Regions from separate parts of the Sphingobacterium sp. UME9 genome, predicted to be linked through region 1. Evidence: riboswitches for the same ligand, from Rfam matches in the RefSeq annotation. Region 1 holds a riboswitch; the other holds the start of a gene.
What was found. Region 1 has a riboswitch for thiamine pyrophosphate ahead of A9970_RS19840 (TonB-dependent receptor domain-containing protein). Riboswitches for the same ligand answer to the same signal wherever they lie in the genome.
Positions count from the first base shown of each region.

Region 1 (8,142 bases):
GTATAAAACCAAAGGTAAAAATTCCGATTGTTAAACACGATGTAATGTGCAATTTATCCACGATATTAAATAAAAAACGTCTCTTGCTTCCTCAGGAAAAAAGAGACGTTTTTTTATTTAAATAAATTGTTTCTAAAATTTGAAATTCAAGCCCAATAGGAAATTTGTTGGTGCTTGTGGGAAATAGAAATTATAATATTTTCGTGTATCACCTTCCATCCAACCAAAGGTGTAGCCATTGGCTTCGTACTTTTCGTTGAAGATGTTGTTGACCTGTAAAGTTGCACTGATGTTTTTGATACCTAATGCTGTAAAGCTATAGTTTGCTAACAGATTGTTGACAAAATAAGAGGAAATGCTTCTCTCTTTCGCAGATGAATTATCTAGATATTGTCTTCCTACAAATTTGGATAGAAGAGAGAATGTAAGTGATGTTATCGGACTATAAGAAAAATTACTTGACAAAATCGTTCCCGGAGATAAAGCAATGTCTGTTTTCGAATAAAATATCCTTGTATCACCGATTACCTCTTCAAAGTCTTTAATTTTATTTTGGCTGAAACTAGCTGTTGCTTTCCAGTTGAACTGCTTGTTGATGTTCCATGATCCATCGAATTCAAGCCCCATTCTATAGCTATCTTTGACATTTTGTCGAATTGGAGAGCCAGTATCACTGATTTCACCTGTTGGGATCAACTGATCCTTGTAAAACATGCCATACCCATTCAATCCGATGTTGAATTTTTCATTTGTAAAGCGATAGCCAAATTCGATGTCCTGCATTTTCTCCGGGGTCGGATCGGGTAAGGCGCTATTTTTCTCTATAAAATCCTTGCGAACAGGTTCTTTTTGTGCAAAGGCATAAGAAGCGTATACATTTGAATGGTCATTTAGCAAATAAGTTGCACCAGCTTTAGGGTTTAAGAAATTAAACTTAGGATGATAATTATAATTTTTCACCTTATCATCATCACCATACATGTGGTAATCTACATTCCGATATTGAATATCGGCCATTAATATCCACTTATCTAGTTTATAATCGACCTTTAAGAAATTACTGAAATCATTTTTTTGTGATTTCCCGAAGTAATATTTATCGTCAAGAAAACCTGTTGATGCATATTGTGCCCAAATCACCTGGCCATAATGTTTTCCTTTGTATTGATTATAAGCTCCACCCCAAGTAATTTCAAGCTGATCATTCGGTCTGTAATTTAGTGCATAGGTCATGCCATAAAAATAATTATCAAGCCATCTCCTGCGGACGAGATCTGTTTTTTGTATGGTATCTTTACCAATGATGACGTTAGGCAAACCGTATTTACTTAGTTTATCTCCGGGTCTCATTTCTTCATAGTAACCATAACCTCTTGTATAGTGTAGGGCTGTATTGAGCGTCAATTTGTCGTTCAGGATATTGGTATAATGAAGTTGATGATGTTTCTGCGTATAATTATCTGTTTGATTTTGATACGTATATAGATTATAATTCCGGCCGGCGTTCATGAAACGATCTTTCTCTGCGCCCGAGATTTCGAGTGCATTATCTGCATAGTCATCCATGCGTGATCGATCGCCAGTAATCAATGGTTCGGGAACGCCATTCCAGGCTTGATATGTCTTTTCTTTTCCCCAGAATACAATTCCTTTTAAAATATGTTTCTTGCCATAATAACCTCCGTCCACATAAAAAGACTGTAAGTCTGAACTACCTCTTTCGATATAACCATCGCTACTGATTCGAGATAATCTGGCATTGAAGGCAAATTTGTCGTTAATTAGCCCGGTACCTACCTTGACTGTATTTTTCCAGGTATTGTAGGAGCCAAATGAATTGTTGAGCTCTGCGTAAGGGGTTTCGACTAACGTATTGGACTGAATATTTAATGAGGCTCCAAATGATCCGGCACCATTCGTCGAAGTCCCAATACCACGCTGAACTTGGATGCTCTCGGTAGAAGAGGCAAAGTCGGGAAGGTTTACAAAAAATGAACCCATGCTCTCCGCATCATTTAAAGGGATTCCATTTAATGTTACGTTGATTCGTTGATTATCCGATCCCCTGATTGTCATTCCGGTATAACCTATGCCTGCACCGGCATCGGAATTGACCTGCACGGATGGAGTCTGATTTAAAAGGAATGGAATATCCTGGCCGAGGTTATTACGCGTTATTTCTTCTTTGGAGATGTTTTTAAAGGTTGTAGGAGCATTTCTTTTGGCACGGGTAGATTGAACAAGCACCTCTTCCATTTGAATTGTACTAGGTTCTAACGCTACCGTAAGCTCCAAATTGTCTTTAACATCCACATTTTGGCTCCATGTTTTATATCCAAGAGAAGATACCTGGATCTGGTGCTTACCTGTATTGATACGATATAGTTTAATCAGTCCATTTTTGTCCGATTGGCCAGCGAAGGATGCTTGTCCATCTATGGATATGGAAACATACTGTAAGGGGGTCTGATTGGTATTGTCTACAGCTTTAATTGTCAGATTTTGTTGCGCAATGGCAATTTGGCTTGAAATAGTAGCTAAGGAGCTACAAATCAAAAATTTGATCATGGTAATGTATTTTGTTTGAGTTAAACAAATCATAGCAAGGGGTTACTATGACCGCACTATTTAACTAACCTCTCCCTACGCCAGCATTATCTGGATCAGGTGTACAGAATTTAATCTGTTGGGTATAATCTCAGCCTTTATTTGTGTTCCTGACAAAACAAGGCACCCCTATTCGATGCTGCGAATATATAAATTTAAAATTGAAATGAAGTATAAAGAAGTAATTTATGACAAATGGAAAAGAGTGGATTTGCGGTATTATTTCTTTTTGGTTAAAAATTTGTGCAAATTGTTGTTTTTGGTATTTATTGTTCTTTTTAGGTACCTTGGCATGAATTTTTCTACTAGAGGTATGTATTCATACAGGTCAAAAAATTTTAGTTACTAAATTGATAGTGAGGAGATAAAATGTTAAAATATTTAAGCGCTAATTATATTCTGCCGATTACTTCAATGCCAATAAAAGACGGTATTGTTTCGGTAGATGAGGAGGGGGTAATTCAAGGTATCTATGACCCAACTTCATTTACACCTTCAGATAAAACGAAGGTTGAGAGATATGAAGGAGTGATAATTCCAGGTTTTATCAATGCACATTGCCACATTGAATTGTCGCATATGAAAGGTATTGTTCCTAAAGGTACGGGGCTTCCGAGCTTTCTCAGTAAGGTGATGACAACGCGGTCGGCATCGATGAAAAAAATAGATGACGCTATGGCCAAAGCCGATCGAGATATGTACGAAAATGGTATTGTCGCAGTCGGAGATCACGCCAACACTGATAATTCTTCAAAATTGAAGGAAGATTCACAGATATTATATCACACATTTGTGGAGGTGCTCGGAATTGAACCTGAAGAAGCTGACTTTAAGTTAAAGGAGGCTAAATCGTTGACCCAAGAGTTTAGGAATGGGCATGTATCCATTACTCCGCACGCTCCCTATTCTTGTTCGAAGGTCCTTTTTAAGAAATTCAAGAAGATGGTTCCGGAAACAAATATTATCAGTATTCACAATCAAGAAAGTGAAGAGGAGAATAAACTGTTCCGTTATAAAATGGGTGAGTTCTTGGACTTTTATAAAAGTATAGGAAAAAATGCTGATGCGATTAAGGCGCAGGCAAGAAATTCGATTCAGTCTTATCTTCCTTATTTGCCTTATCCAAATAAATTATTGTTGGTTCATAACACCTATACCTCTCTTAAAGATTTGGATTTTGTAGAGCGTATGGATCGTGATGTGATGTGGTGTCTCTGTCCAAAAGCCAACCTTTATATTGAGGGAACATTACCAAAGGTTCAGAATTTTATGAATGCCGGACAGCGTTTAGTAATCGGAACGGACAGTTTAGCTTCAAACGATACATTGTCCATTTTGGAGGAGCTAAAGGTATTGCATGCGCACTTTGAGGATCTCGATTTCTTGCAGACTATTCAATGGGCTACAATCAATGGTGCTATCGCGTTGAACATTGAGAATGAATTTGGCTCACTTGAAGTGGGTAAAAAACCTGGGATTGTGTTGTTGCAAGGTATGGAACACATGCGCCTAAATGAAGATGTTAAGGTAAAACGTTTAGCGTAGTATTTAATTCCCCAAAACTTCTGTACTTTTGCTCTTATTGAACCGTCCATGACTATAATAACGAAACTATAGTCATGGTAAGTTCCATCTGACCGATGGAAGAAAAAATAAGTTACAGATGAAACATTTGAATATTTCAATAAGAGGTAAAGTACAAGGGGTCTTTTTTAGATTGACAACCAAGGCGGTTGCAGATCAAGTCGGTGTTAGAGGCTTTGTTGTCAATTTAAAAGATGGTTCTGTCTATATAGAGGGCGAGGGCGACGATTTTGCACTAGATTCACTGTTGGAGTTCTGCCAAGAAGGACCCGAGGGTGCAATCGTTGAAAGTGTTGAGGTAAAGGAAGGCGAAATGAAGGGCTTTTCCAATTTTGAAGTAGTTAAAAGAGTTCAATCTTAAGCCGTTTCGCCTTGTCAGTACTTAAAAAATTCGCCGGACAGACCATGATCTATGGCCTGAGTACGATTATAGCCCGTATGCTGTATTTCGTCATGACGCCATTGTATGTCCTCAAATATCCACCTGCGTCCTACGGAATATTTACTAATATGTACGCCTGGGCATCCATGATCAATGCCGTTTTGGCATTTGGAATGGAAACAACTTTTTTTAGGTTTCTCCAAAAAGTCGAAGAAAAGGATAAAAAGCAGGTTTTCAATAACAGTTTTATCGTCATTGCCTCTTTGGCAGCATTATTTTTTATTACGGCCATAGTCTTTGCTGGCACTATTGGTAGCTGGTTGAATAAGGGAACTTACAATGCCGATTACGAGAGCTATGTGAAGTATTTCGCCCTCATATTGGCATTGGATGCTTTAGCTATTGTTCCTTTTGCGAAATTGAGATCGGAGGGAAGGCCTATTCGATTTGGTGCTATTAAATTGGCCAACATCGGTATTATGGTTATTCTTAACCTATTCTTTATTGCGCTAGTTCCCTATCTGATAAAAGATGGTGGTGTTTTGGGTACTTGGTGTTCCGGTTGGTATAGAAATGAATGGATAGGTTATGTATTTATTTCTAATATTGTGGCAAGTGCAGCAACCTTTCTATTGCTCCTTCCTGAAATGAGGGGTTTCTATTTTAAACCGGAAAAGCAGCTAATCTTAAAGATGCTATCGTATAGCTTTCCGATTTTAATAGCTAATATTTCTTATATCATCAACGAAAATTTAGATAAAATTGTGTTGCCAATCTACCTGCCTAAGGATATTGGGGATCGCGATTTGGGGATCTATGGAGCCGTTGGAAAATTAGCAATGTTTCTGAGCATTTTTGTTCAGGCTTTTCGATTGGGGGCCGAACCATTTTTCTTTTCTTATGCAAAAAATGCCAATGCAAAGAAGACCTATGCGTTGATTATGGAATATTTCGTAATTGCCATGATGTTAGTTATGCTGGGGATTACAGCGAATATTGACTGGCTGAAGTATTTTATTAAAGGAAATGTGGAAACTCGTGACTTATATTGGTCTGGACTTTTTATCGTTCCGCTATTACTATTCAATTATGTCCTGCTGGGTATTTATATGAATCTTTCGGTATGGTATAAGCTTTCCGATCAAACGCGGTACGCATTGTATATTTCATTGGTAGGGGCAGGAATAACCATCGTTGCAAATTATTACCTGATCCCGAGGTACAGTTATGTTGGAGCATCAATAGTCACATTTCTAGCCTACTTTTCTATGGTGGTGCTATCTTATGTATGGGGGCAAAAACATTATCCTATACCCTATAAATTGGGCAAGATCCTGATGTATATATTTGTAGGGATATGTTTCTCCTATCTATCCTACTTTGTATTTAATCATAATGCCTTCGTTGGTAATGGGCTTTTAGTTGCTTACATTGGAGGTGTATTTCTGATGGAACGAAATCAGCTCAAGCGATTCATAAAGAAAGAAGCTTAAACGAAAAAAGGTCGTGCTAATGTTAATTTAGCACGACCTTTTTCTTTATAAATCGTAGACTTCAGGATTATACCATTTCTGCTGAGAAATTGTGTTCAATTTCATGAAGTACTTCAAGAATCTCAGCTTGGTTTTGTAAGCTGACCAACTTCATTCGGTGTTCCTTAAAGTTAGGGATTCCTTTGAAGTAATTCGCATAATGCCTGCGCATTTCAAAGATCCCTAATTTATCACCTTTCCACTCAATGGATTTGTTTAAGTGTGTTTTACATACCTCGACACGTTCGGCAATAGTTGGTCCTTCTAAACGCTCACCAGTATTGAAAAAATGTTTTATTTCTCTAAAAATCCAGGGGTATCCGATTGCTGCACGGCCAATCATAATGCCATCCACTTCAAACTCCTGCCGCCATGCCGCAGCTTTTTCGACAGAGTCTACATCGCCATTGCCAAAAATTGGAATCTTGATGCGCGGATTGCGTTTGATATCACGAATCATAGACCAGTCCGCCTGACCTTTATACAGCTGGGCACGCGTACGTCCATGAATAGCAAGTGCTTTGATCCCCACATCTTGTAACCTTTCGGCAACTTCGTATACATTTTTTGTGTTGTCATCCCAGCCAAGACGTGTTTTCACCGTTACGGGTAAATCCGTAGCCTCAACGACAGCTTTTGTCATTGCAACCATTTTATCGATGTCCTGTAGCAGGGATGAACCAGCTCCTTTGCAGACCACTTTCTTAACAGGGCAACCGTAATTGATGTCGATTAGATTTGGATTTGCTTTTGTGCAGATTTCAGCTGATTGACGCATACTTTCAATATCTCCACCGAATATCTGGATACCGATGGGCCGTTCATATTCAAAAATATCTAGTTTTTGAACAGATTTAGCCGCATCACGAATCAGTCCTTCAGAGGAAATGAATTCAGTATACATTAAATCAACACCATTTTGTTTGCAAACATACCGAAATGGGGGATCGCTGACATCCTCCATCGGAGCAAGTAACAAAGGGAATTCTCCCAATTCAATATTTTCACCAATCTTGACCGACATCTTCAATTTTTTTTTTACAAAGGTACAAAATTTGGAATTAGTATAAAGTTAGCTAACTGTCATGAGTTTAGAGCCTACTTTTTATGTCTTCAGAACCCGTAGCGCGTTGTGCTGTCGCGTTTTGAGAACCACCAAAACGGTAGCTGAAAGATAAGATGGCGGTTCTACTGTCGGGGTTAGATCTACCGATTAGCCTGATGGTCGGGGAGATCGTTTCATATCGTCTATTGTTGGTTCTGAAAATGTCATTAACGACTAATTTCAGCGTGGCTTTTTTATTGAGGAAGTTTTTTTGGATGCCAGAATATACCTGTCCGTAGCTCTTGATATGACTGATCCCTACCGTCAAGCCAGATACATAGTTGCCCCCCAATTCGATAGACCAATCCTTAGGCAATTTGAACGAATTTTGGCTATTTAGACTTAATGTATTGCCCTTGCGGACAATTAGCCCATCTTCTTGTGGCAATTCATATTCATTCCAATAATAGTTCGCAAAATGGGTTGCCGACCACCAGCTGGTAAATTGGGTCGGAGCAATAAAGGAGATTCCATAATTTTTAAAAGAACCTATATTTTCGGGCCTTTCAAAAGTAATATAGGGATTAAGTGGATCTCTGCCCAATATTTCGTTGACAACATTTGACCGCTGTGCATAATTCAGCGTTAAGACGTATTTGCTTGCGTAAGTATAACCTAGTTCAAAGGAGTGTTCGTATGCTGGGTTTAAGTTCGAATTTCCCTCAGCATAGGAAAAAGGATCCGTATATACCCTGAATGGATTTAAATCCCAAAACGAAGGTCGTTGTACACGATAACTGTAGCTGGTCTGTACTTTATGATTGTCATTGGCTGTATAAGTGAAAAACGCTGCTGGGAATAGTTTGAAATAGGATCTTTCAAATTGTTCGTTCAATGTAATTTGATGACTACGTGTACGGGTATGTTCACCACGAACGCCTATTTGCGTTGAAAACTTGTGCCAGCTTTTTGATAGATTTAGATAACCCGCA
Region 1 covers NZ_LZZP01000013.1:189,650-197,791, forward strand. The annotation lists gene A9970_RS19840 (TonB-dependent receptor domain-containing protein) at 133-2,568, opposite strand; TPP riboswitch at 2,623-2,748, opposite strand; gene A9970_RS19845 (amidohydrolase family protein) at 2,977-4,152, shown strand; gene A9970_RS19850 (acylphosphatase) at 4,271-4,552, shown strand; gene A9970_RS19855 (lipopolysaccharide biosynthesis protein) at 4,597-6,066, shown strand; gene dusB (tRNA dihydrouridine synthase DusB) at 6,134-7,129, opposite strand; gene A9970_RS19865 (outer membrane beta-barrel family protein) at 7,197-8,142, opposite strand, start outside.

Region 2 (8,142 bases), 990 kb from region 1:
GAAGGAGAAGGAGAAGGAGAAGTGTGAGCAAAAAGGGGGATAAAAGCAAAGGTGATACTGGGGTATGTATCACCTTTAAGCTAACTAAACATTAAACATAAACAAACAGTCTTTATTAAAGACCACACTAAAAATTATAGTACTACTCTGCCGCTAGTTGATTTGTCAACTTGGACATTTTTTGGTTGATTTTTTAACGCAATTCTTGCAGATGTAGAAACCTTTCCCTGTAAGTTTTCTTTCACGCTGAGCGTTACATTTGCAGACGAATTCGCTTGTATTTGGGCATTTGTTGTTGAGAAACGGCTCATATCAACCGATGCCGATGAGTTGGTGTTCAAATTTAAATTTGAAGCACTTCCCGAAATGTCTTGGCTGGACGAACTACTTGCAGATACCTGCAAATTTTTACTGCTCACATCCGTTGTTAAACTACTCGAAGAACTGGTTGAAAGGCTTATATCATCCGCAATTAATTTTTTAAGAGATATGCTTGCTGAAGAAGATACGTCAACAGAAATTTTATCGGCCTTAATAGTTTCATCGGTATGAATTGAACTGCTAGAAGATGCTGAGAAACGTGTTGGTATCTTACTTGAATAAACAATTACACGATTGTTTCTCGCATTTCTAATTTGCGTATTTCTTTTATACTGTACGTACAGTGTACCGTTTTTTACGGTCGTTTCTATAAGGGATAAATGTTCAGGGTTGTTTGCTTCAACAACAACTTCATTTCGATTTGAATGAATGTAATCCACACGTAGTGAAGTTGCCGATGAAATGCCGTCTGGAGCAGTGATCTTGCGCGTTTCGCGTTCTTGTGCCTGAGCTACATATAAAAATGAAATAAAGGCAATGGTTAAGATTCTTTTCATTATTTTCTGTTATTAGTTTAAATTTATTGTTACTGAAAGTTTCATTTTAATTTCCCTTTTTATCGTTTCTTATGTGCTTATGCACAGGCTCTATTGTTAACTGCCACCTATAGTATAATAGTAGTGCCAAAACTTTAAATCCGTTTAAAATACTGATTAACACTAGTTTTGTTCCTGAGTGCTATTTTCGTTAATGCTCATTTTTGAACATCAACTGTTCGGTATCGGACAATAGTTTGTTTACCATACCCTTCGTTTGTAGGCTGCTAACCAGAATTGATACTCTAATTGGGAAGCTGTTATAAATACTTGTCGCATCTTCTCCCGTTTTGTTGCAGTAGTTTCTGCTGCAATTTTGTCAACGTAGTTTTTCGCCTTGATAACGCCCTGTGCAAAATCCTCACCGCTATAGGTTTCTATCCATTTGGAATAGGGATTTCCCTGTGTATTTGCTGTCGATACAATGTGATCTCCGACCTCCTTATAAATCCAAAAACAGGGGAGTGTTGCCGCCATAGCGACCTCAACGCACTCGAAAGCGGCTACACTTTTTAGAAAATGGACATAATGATGGCAGGTTGGTTCGATTTTGTTGCTCTTGTCGGCAGGACTTAAACCAAATTCCCGAAAGTAATTTTCGTGTAATGCCCGTTCAACAAGAAGCGCATTGCGACCAAATTCGAAATAGTCCAATGCTTGTTGATTATCCGTGCTTTTAGCACCTATAAAAGCAAGGACGCGGCCAAATTCTTCTAAATAGAAAGCATCCTGCTGCATGTAAAATTGAAATTTATCCAGGGGAAGACTGCCATTACTAAGCTGAACAATAAACGGCATAGCAAGTATATCTGAATAAATTGATGTTATTGAATCCCAGGCATGATCAGTCCAGTTCATATTGAATAAGTTTAATCGGATTGTGGAAGTGATTTAATGGCCCATTTCCTTTGCCAATGACGAGGTCTTTGCTACCAGCTATTGCTGCGTGTATATAGGCCAATGCGAAGTCTACTGCGCTAACGAGGCCAACGCCTTGTGCCAAATGGCTCGCAATTGCTGAAGAAAGCGAACAACCGGAGCCATGTGTATTTTTGCTGTTAATTTTTTGTGATTTGAATTCAATTGTTGGATTCTTCTGCTGGAACAACAGGGATGTTAACTCTTGACTTTGGAGATGCCCGCCTTTAATCAGTACGGATTGACACCCCTTGGCCAACAAGCTATTTCCCGCTTTTTCCATTTTCTCGACATTGTCAATAACTTCGTCTACTAAAACACTTACCTCATCTAAATTTGGTGTAATCAGCGTTGCTAAAGGAAAAAGAAGTTCTATGCAGGCCTGAATTGTATCATCGTGAATGAGCTTGTGCCCGCTGGTCGATACCATGACTGGATCAAATACGATAGGTCCTTTATATTCTTTTAAATAGGCGCTAATAAGCTCCACAAGTTCAATGTTGTGTACCATCCCTATTTTGATTGCATCGGGATAGATGTCGTCAAAAATAGCATCTAATTGGTCTCGGACAGCGTTCGTAGGAATTTCATAAATATTTCTTACACCTTGTGTATTCTGTACGGGTAGGGCAGTTAAGGCATTCATGGCATAACATCCTAATGCAGATATCGTTTTGGTGTCTGCTTGTATACCTGCACCACCACTACCGTCGAAACCTGCAATGCTGAGTACAGTGTGGACGCGGTATTTTTTATCTTTTGTCATTTTAATAGTTCTTTTAGTTGTGCACTGGCAGCTCTGGGATCTTGACTTTGGCATATGGCCGAAACGACTGCAATGGAGTCTGCACCTGCATTCCAGGTCTCTTCTGCAGTTTGTAAGTTCATCCTTCCGATTGCGATCAATGGTTTTTCCGTCCTACTCCGAAGTTGTTTTAAACCCGCAATTCCCCATTCAGTAACCGTATCCACCTTTGTTTTCGTTGAAAAAATGGGACTTACACCAAGGTGGTCAACGGCGTACATTTGTTGACTTTCCAGTTGTTGCATGTCTTCTATTGACCAGCCAATAGTTAATTTATCGCCATATTTTTCACGAATAGCGAGCGGCTGGAAATCATTTTGACCCACATGTACTCCCCATGCCTCGATTTGGGCAGCGATTGCTACAACATCATTGATCACGAGCGGAATACCATAATGATCGGTCAGTTTTTTCAAGCGCAAGGCTTTATCCAAAAATGTAGCCGGATCGTCAGCTTTTTCGCGCAGTTGTATAAGATCGACTCCACCAATAATGGCCTCTTCCGCGACACTGAGCCAATTTTGAGGATAACAGTCTCGCTCAGAAATCACCAAATATAAAGGGTAGGGGAAAAGCGGATTAATGCGCATAGCGTTTGATCTTGAGCTTTGATTTTAGACGTTCTGCATTGAGCTGATAGAGTTCATCATAGAGATTCAATTGCAGGGTACCCGGGCCAGCTGCTGTTTGGGCAGCGAGTTCTCCCGCCAAGCTCAAAATGGACACACCGGCAACAGCTGCTTCAAAATATTGGTCTGTAACACCTAGAAATGCACCAATAAGCGCAGTAGCGCTACAGCCAAGTCCAGTTACCTGTGTCATTAAAGGGTTGCCATTAAAAACTTCAACCCGGTATTGCTGTGAAAGGATATAGTCTACTTCTCCAGAAATACAGATAATGGAGCCGGTTTGCTCTTGTAATAATTGGCCAAATCGGAGGGCATCTTTACTTGCTGTCGTGCTGTCGACTCCTTTTGTGTTCGGTTGGTTGAAGTTGTATAGCGTCATGATTTCTGATGCATTTCCACGAATAACCGTTGGTTTGAGATCCAGTAGATTGGATAATAAATCATTGCGGAATGCTGATATTCCAGCACCAACAGGATCAAGTACCCATGGCCGTCCAATGGTATTGGCATGTTCGGTAGCAACCAGCATAGCTTCGGCTGTTTCTTCACTCAAGGTGCCGATATTAATGACAAGAGCTTGTGCAATATCGACAACCTCGCGTACTTCTAATGGACTGTGTACCATCACAGGGGACGCTCCTAAGGCTAAAAGTGCGTTGGCAGTATTGTTCATCACGACTAGGTTTGTGATGTTGTGTACAAGGGGTTTTTCAACCCTCAGCTGCTCTAATAAATTGATAATTGAATCTTCCATTCTTTTTACATATGCTAAGATGTACTTTGTGGCCTTGGAGGGAAGAAGAGCGATAGCCTGTGCAGTAAAGGAGTATGCTGTACAGTGGATTTTTGCTTTTCCCTACGCCGGTATAAACCGAATCAGGTTCAAAGGGACTATCTCAATTCTATACAGAATACCCCCAAAGCCAGACCAAACTTAAACAAAAAAGAGGACTTTTCATATCAGTCATTTTTCGATCACTTAGCTTGTTGAATTAATCGGCCGTATTTTGATCGGCACTAATTTCAATATACGCAGTAGGAACATAGGTGACGCGGGCAAAATTTTTGGTCAAGAGCTCTGTCTCTAAAACTTTTCCACCCTGAAACTTTAAAAACTTCTCGCGCCAAATCTCATTTTTACGAAAGAACTGATTGTCTATTTTAAGAAATTGATGTTCTTTTTCAAAGACATGATACGCAAAATCCAGTTCTTGATCGATCCTCAATTCACCTTCTAAACATTTGTCTGTGAACCAGAGATTTATTTGAAAGGTGTAAGGCGTGTTGTTGGTGAATTGATAATCACGATAGTTATAAAAGACGGTAGCTCCACTACCGAATGGCAAAACACGGCCATCGTCAGGAAAAGGGTCAAAAGAGTGGTGATAACGTTCATTGACGGTGAGTGGACTATGGATAACAAGCCAATGGATGAGGTTGGATATTTGACAGATTCCACCGCCAATACCCGCTCTTGCTTCACCAAAGGATAACTCCATGCCGGGCAGATATCCTTTTTTTACAGTGGGTAGTCCAACGAGTTTACAAAATGAAAAGGTTTCCTTCGGTCTGATCAGAATGCTATTAATCTGTGCTGCTGCAATTTTCAGGTTGGTAACTTTGTTGATCTGCAGTTGCATATTATTTTCGCCCAATTTTTTTAATAAGACAGACTGATGCTTTTTAATACGAAAGGGAAGTTTTTCAGCTGATTTAGCTGTGCTGTATTTCTTATTATCAAATAGCCAAACGGCTTTGCGCTGCACTCTTCTCGCCCATACTGCAATAAAATAGAGTATGGGATGGTGTTGACTGATCAGTTTTCTTTTTCTCAATTTGACGTTTATGTATCGCTATCAAAATTAGTGCAGAAATGTGTTTTTTGCCGAATTTCGTCGAATATTTTTTTATCAAAATCAAGAATCTTATTGTCTGAGCTTAGTGCAGTTTTTCAGTTCGTTTAGTTGGTTTTCTTTGCCTGTATGTATTTTGCTGTTAACTTTCCCTCCTTGTTATATATCAAGCTTTCGTAGGTACAGTTTCCGAGATCTTTTACAATAGATTTTTGTTGTAATACACCCTCATAATAAAACTCATCAATCGTTTCGTTGGCTCGGTACGATCGCTTGATTTCGGCTGTCAGTCGATCGCTTTGATCGAAGGTTTGGCGTAGTGAGTAGTCACTTGTTTCCGGACTATCATACTGATAGCGGACGCGACTTTCTCTTTGATCATTTCTGCCCGAAATCTCTTCAGTAATTCGATTCTGTTGATCATAACTGTAAATGGTCCAGTCTCTCCGTTGATATACAAAATGAATGGATTCACTTTTTATAACCTGGAGTTTACTGTTCAAGTGATAAATCATCGCCGATTCAAATGTAGGATCGTAGGAAACAATGGCATTTGGGAGATACCGGTAAATTGTACTGCTGCTCCACTTACTATTTCGAAGGTACTGTATGGAGTCGATAAGTCCGAATTGATTATAGCATCTTTTGTTGTAATAATTATTTCCCCCGGAAAGATTGTTCGATGTGATCTCTTTGCCTTCTTCATATACAGTCGTCATAATTGCACCGGATTGCACCTCATTTTCGTCCGAAAACTGCTGCATTACATAAGTGCCGTCACATATATTCTTACGCTGACTGTAATAAAGAGGAAGAGCGGGATTTGCGATAACAGCCGCTGCATATTGCCCGGATGGAATAAATTGAACTTGTGCGATTGAGTCAAAGAAATGTGAGGCATTATATTGTGCCGAAGCTTTCTTTGACGCAATTGGTGTGCTGGTGTTTAATATCGGTTTGGCTGCTGCCAGATAGGTATTACTATCGTATATGATCTTGGGTTTTGCTAATCCATCAAACAAGATCATGGCATGACGTTGCTTCAATGACAATACGTCGATGGTCCACTGGTGATTTTTAACGATGAATGTAAGTTTTTTTGCATCAGTTTTTGTGACCAATAACTTTGTTGTGCTAAAAGGTACCTGTTTGAAAATCTCAGCAGCATTTTTTTCGTGTAGACGCATGATAAAATCGGTCGATTTATCGGACTCATTGGTGACAAACAATATTGCTTGCGAAGGACTAGCTATGGTTAGCGATTTTACTGTTTGTGATATGGCGATGGGACTATACAACAGCAATATTAACAACTGAACGATAATCGGATAAATGTGCAGTTTCACGTTATAATTCATTTGGGTCGATATTGCTGTTGTTGACTTTGCTATTTAATTTAATACTTCTTTCAAAAATAATAAGGTGTGCTCCCAGGCACGTTTAGCCATTACGGGGTTATATTCGGGTGACTCGGGATTCGTAAATGTGTGTCCAGAATTTGCGTAAGTGATTATTTGCCAGTCTGCTTTTCCTTCATTTAATTCCTTGACCAACCCATCGTAATCTTCTTTTGATACACTTTTATCGGCTGCTGGGTGCTCAACGAGTACTTTTGTTTTGATCGAACCATTGGGTCTGTCGGCAGCTTTGGATAGGCCTCCATGGATACTGATCACTGCATTGACGGGGAAGCCGGCTCTCGCCGCTTCTAATGCTCCTGAACCTCCAAAACAATAGCCGATGATAGCAATTTTCGTCGGATCAGCGCCCTCTTTTTTCAGTTGTTCCAATGCGAGCATTATGCGATGCTGATAAGCTTTATAGTCTGTCTTGTAGTGGCCGGCAATTTTCGAAGCTGCGGTGTTGTCCGAGGGAATATTTCCTTCACCGTAGATGTCGGCAATGAAAGCGATGTAACCTTCTTTTTCAAGAAGCAATGCAGCTTGTTTCGCTTCGTTGTCAATTCCCTTCCATGCCGGAAGAATTAAGACAGCAGGGCCTTTTTTTGCCCTATTGGCGGTTACCATGCCGTTGAGTTTTTGTTCACCATCCTGGTAAGAAACCTGTTTTAATTGTTGGGCCTGCGTAGTCATGGTGACCATAGTAAGCATCAATAGTGTCATAACTGTTTTCATCTGTAAAGAATTTGTTCCACTCATTATTTTGTGTGTTCAGAAATGAACCTAATTTGGAGTCCATCTCAACTAAATATAATTTTCAATGTACATTTTTTTCACTGTCGCCAACCTGAAGCTACGACTTGATGGATTCAATGATACCAATAACATCGAGCTGTCCGAGACCTTGATCGTGTGCTTTCCCGTAGGTTTCGATTAAGGTCTTGAGGAGGGGATAGTCAGCACCGGCTTGTTGAGCCAGTCGAATATCTTTCAGCATAAGGTCTAGCGCGAATGCAGGACTGTAGTTTTCTTCCACCAATAATGGTGTTTTCACTTTTGTTGCCCCACTGCCGCTGGCACTATCGTTGATGATTTCGAGCATATCGCTTCGTTGAATTCCCAGTTTATCTGAAAATAAGATCGTCTCCGCGAGACCTTGATAGATGGTGGAAAGGAAATAGTTGATCGCAAGTTTAGCGGCAATTCCCTGGCCATTTTCGCCGAGATGTTTGATCGATTTTCCCATCTGCTCGAGGTATGGTTGGGCGCGATGAAGATCTTCGGGATCACCACCCACCATAATAATAAGTGTACCCTCAGTCGCTGGTTTGGTACTGCCGGCAACAGGAGCATCTATAAAAGCAGCGCCTTTTTCTTTTAGCTTAGTGGCTATTGAAATACAGCGTTCACGAGATATTGTACTCATATCGACAAATAATTTGCCCTTGATCTCCATTTGGAGGATTTTTTCATATACTTCGCTGACTGCTTCATCATTTGTGAGCATGGAGAATATAATATCGCTATGATCGACTAATTCACCTATATCTTCGCTGATAATTGATTGCTCTTCAAAGCCTGCTGCTTTAGCCTTGTTTCTATTGTAAACAGAAAGGGGGA
Region 2 covers NZ_LZZP01000013.1:1,178,603-1,186,744, forward strand. The annotation lists gene A9970_RS23965 (GIN domain-containing protein) at 135-878, opposite strand; gene tenA (thiaminase II) at 1,119-1,775, opposite strand; gene thiD (bifunctional hydroxymethylpyrimidine kinase/phosphomethylpyrimidine kinase) at 1,762-2,601, opposite strand; gene thiE (thiamine phosphate synthase) at 2,598-3,230, opposite strand; gene thiM (hydroxyethylthiazole kinase) at 3,220-4,023, opposite strand; TPP riboswitch at 4,106-4,198, opposite strand; gene A9970_RS23990 (VanW family protein) at 4,262-5,104, opposite strand; gene A9970_RS23995 (hypothetical protein) at 5,230-6,480, opposite strand; gene A9970_RS24000 (dienelactone hydrolase family protein) at 6,514-7,257, opposite strand; gene A9970_RS24005 (NAD(P)-dependent oxidoreductase) at 7,376-8,142, opposite strand, start outside.
Region 2: it holds a riboswitch for thiamine pyrophosphate, as region 1 does, so the genes downstream of both, thiM (hydroxyethylthiazole kinase) here and A9970_RS19840 (TonB-dependent receptor domain-containing protein) in region 1, are expected to answer to the same signal.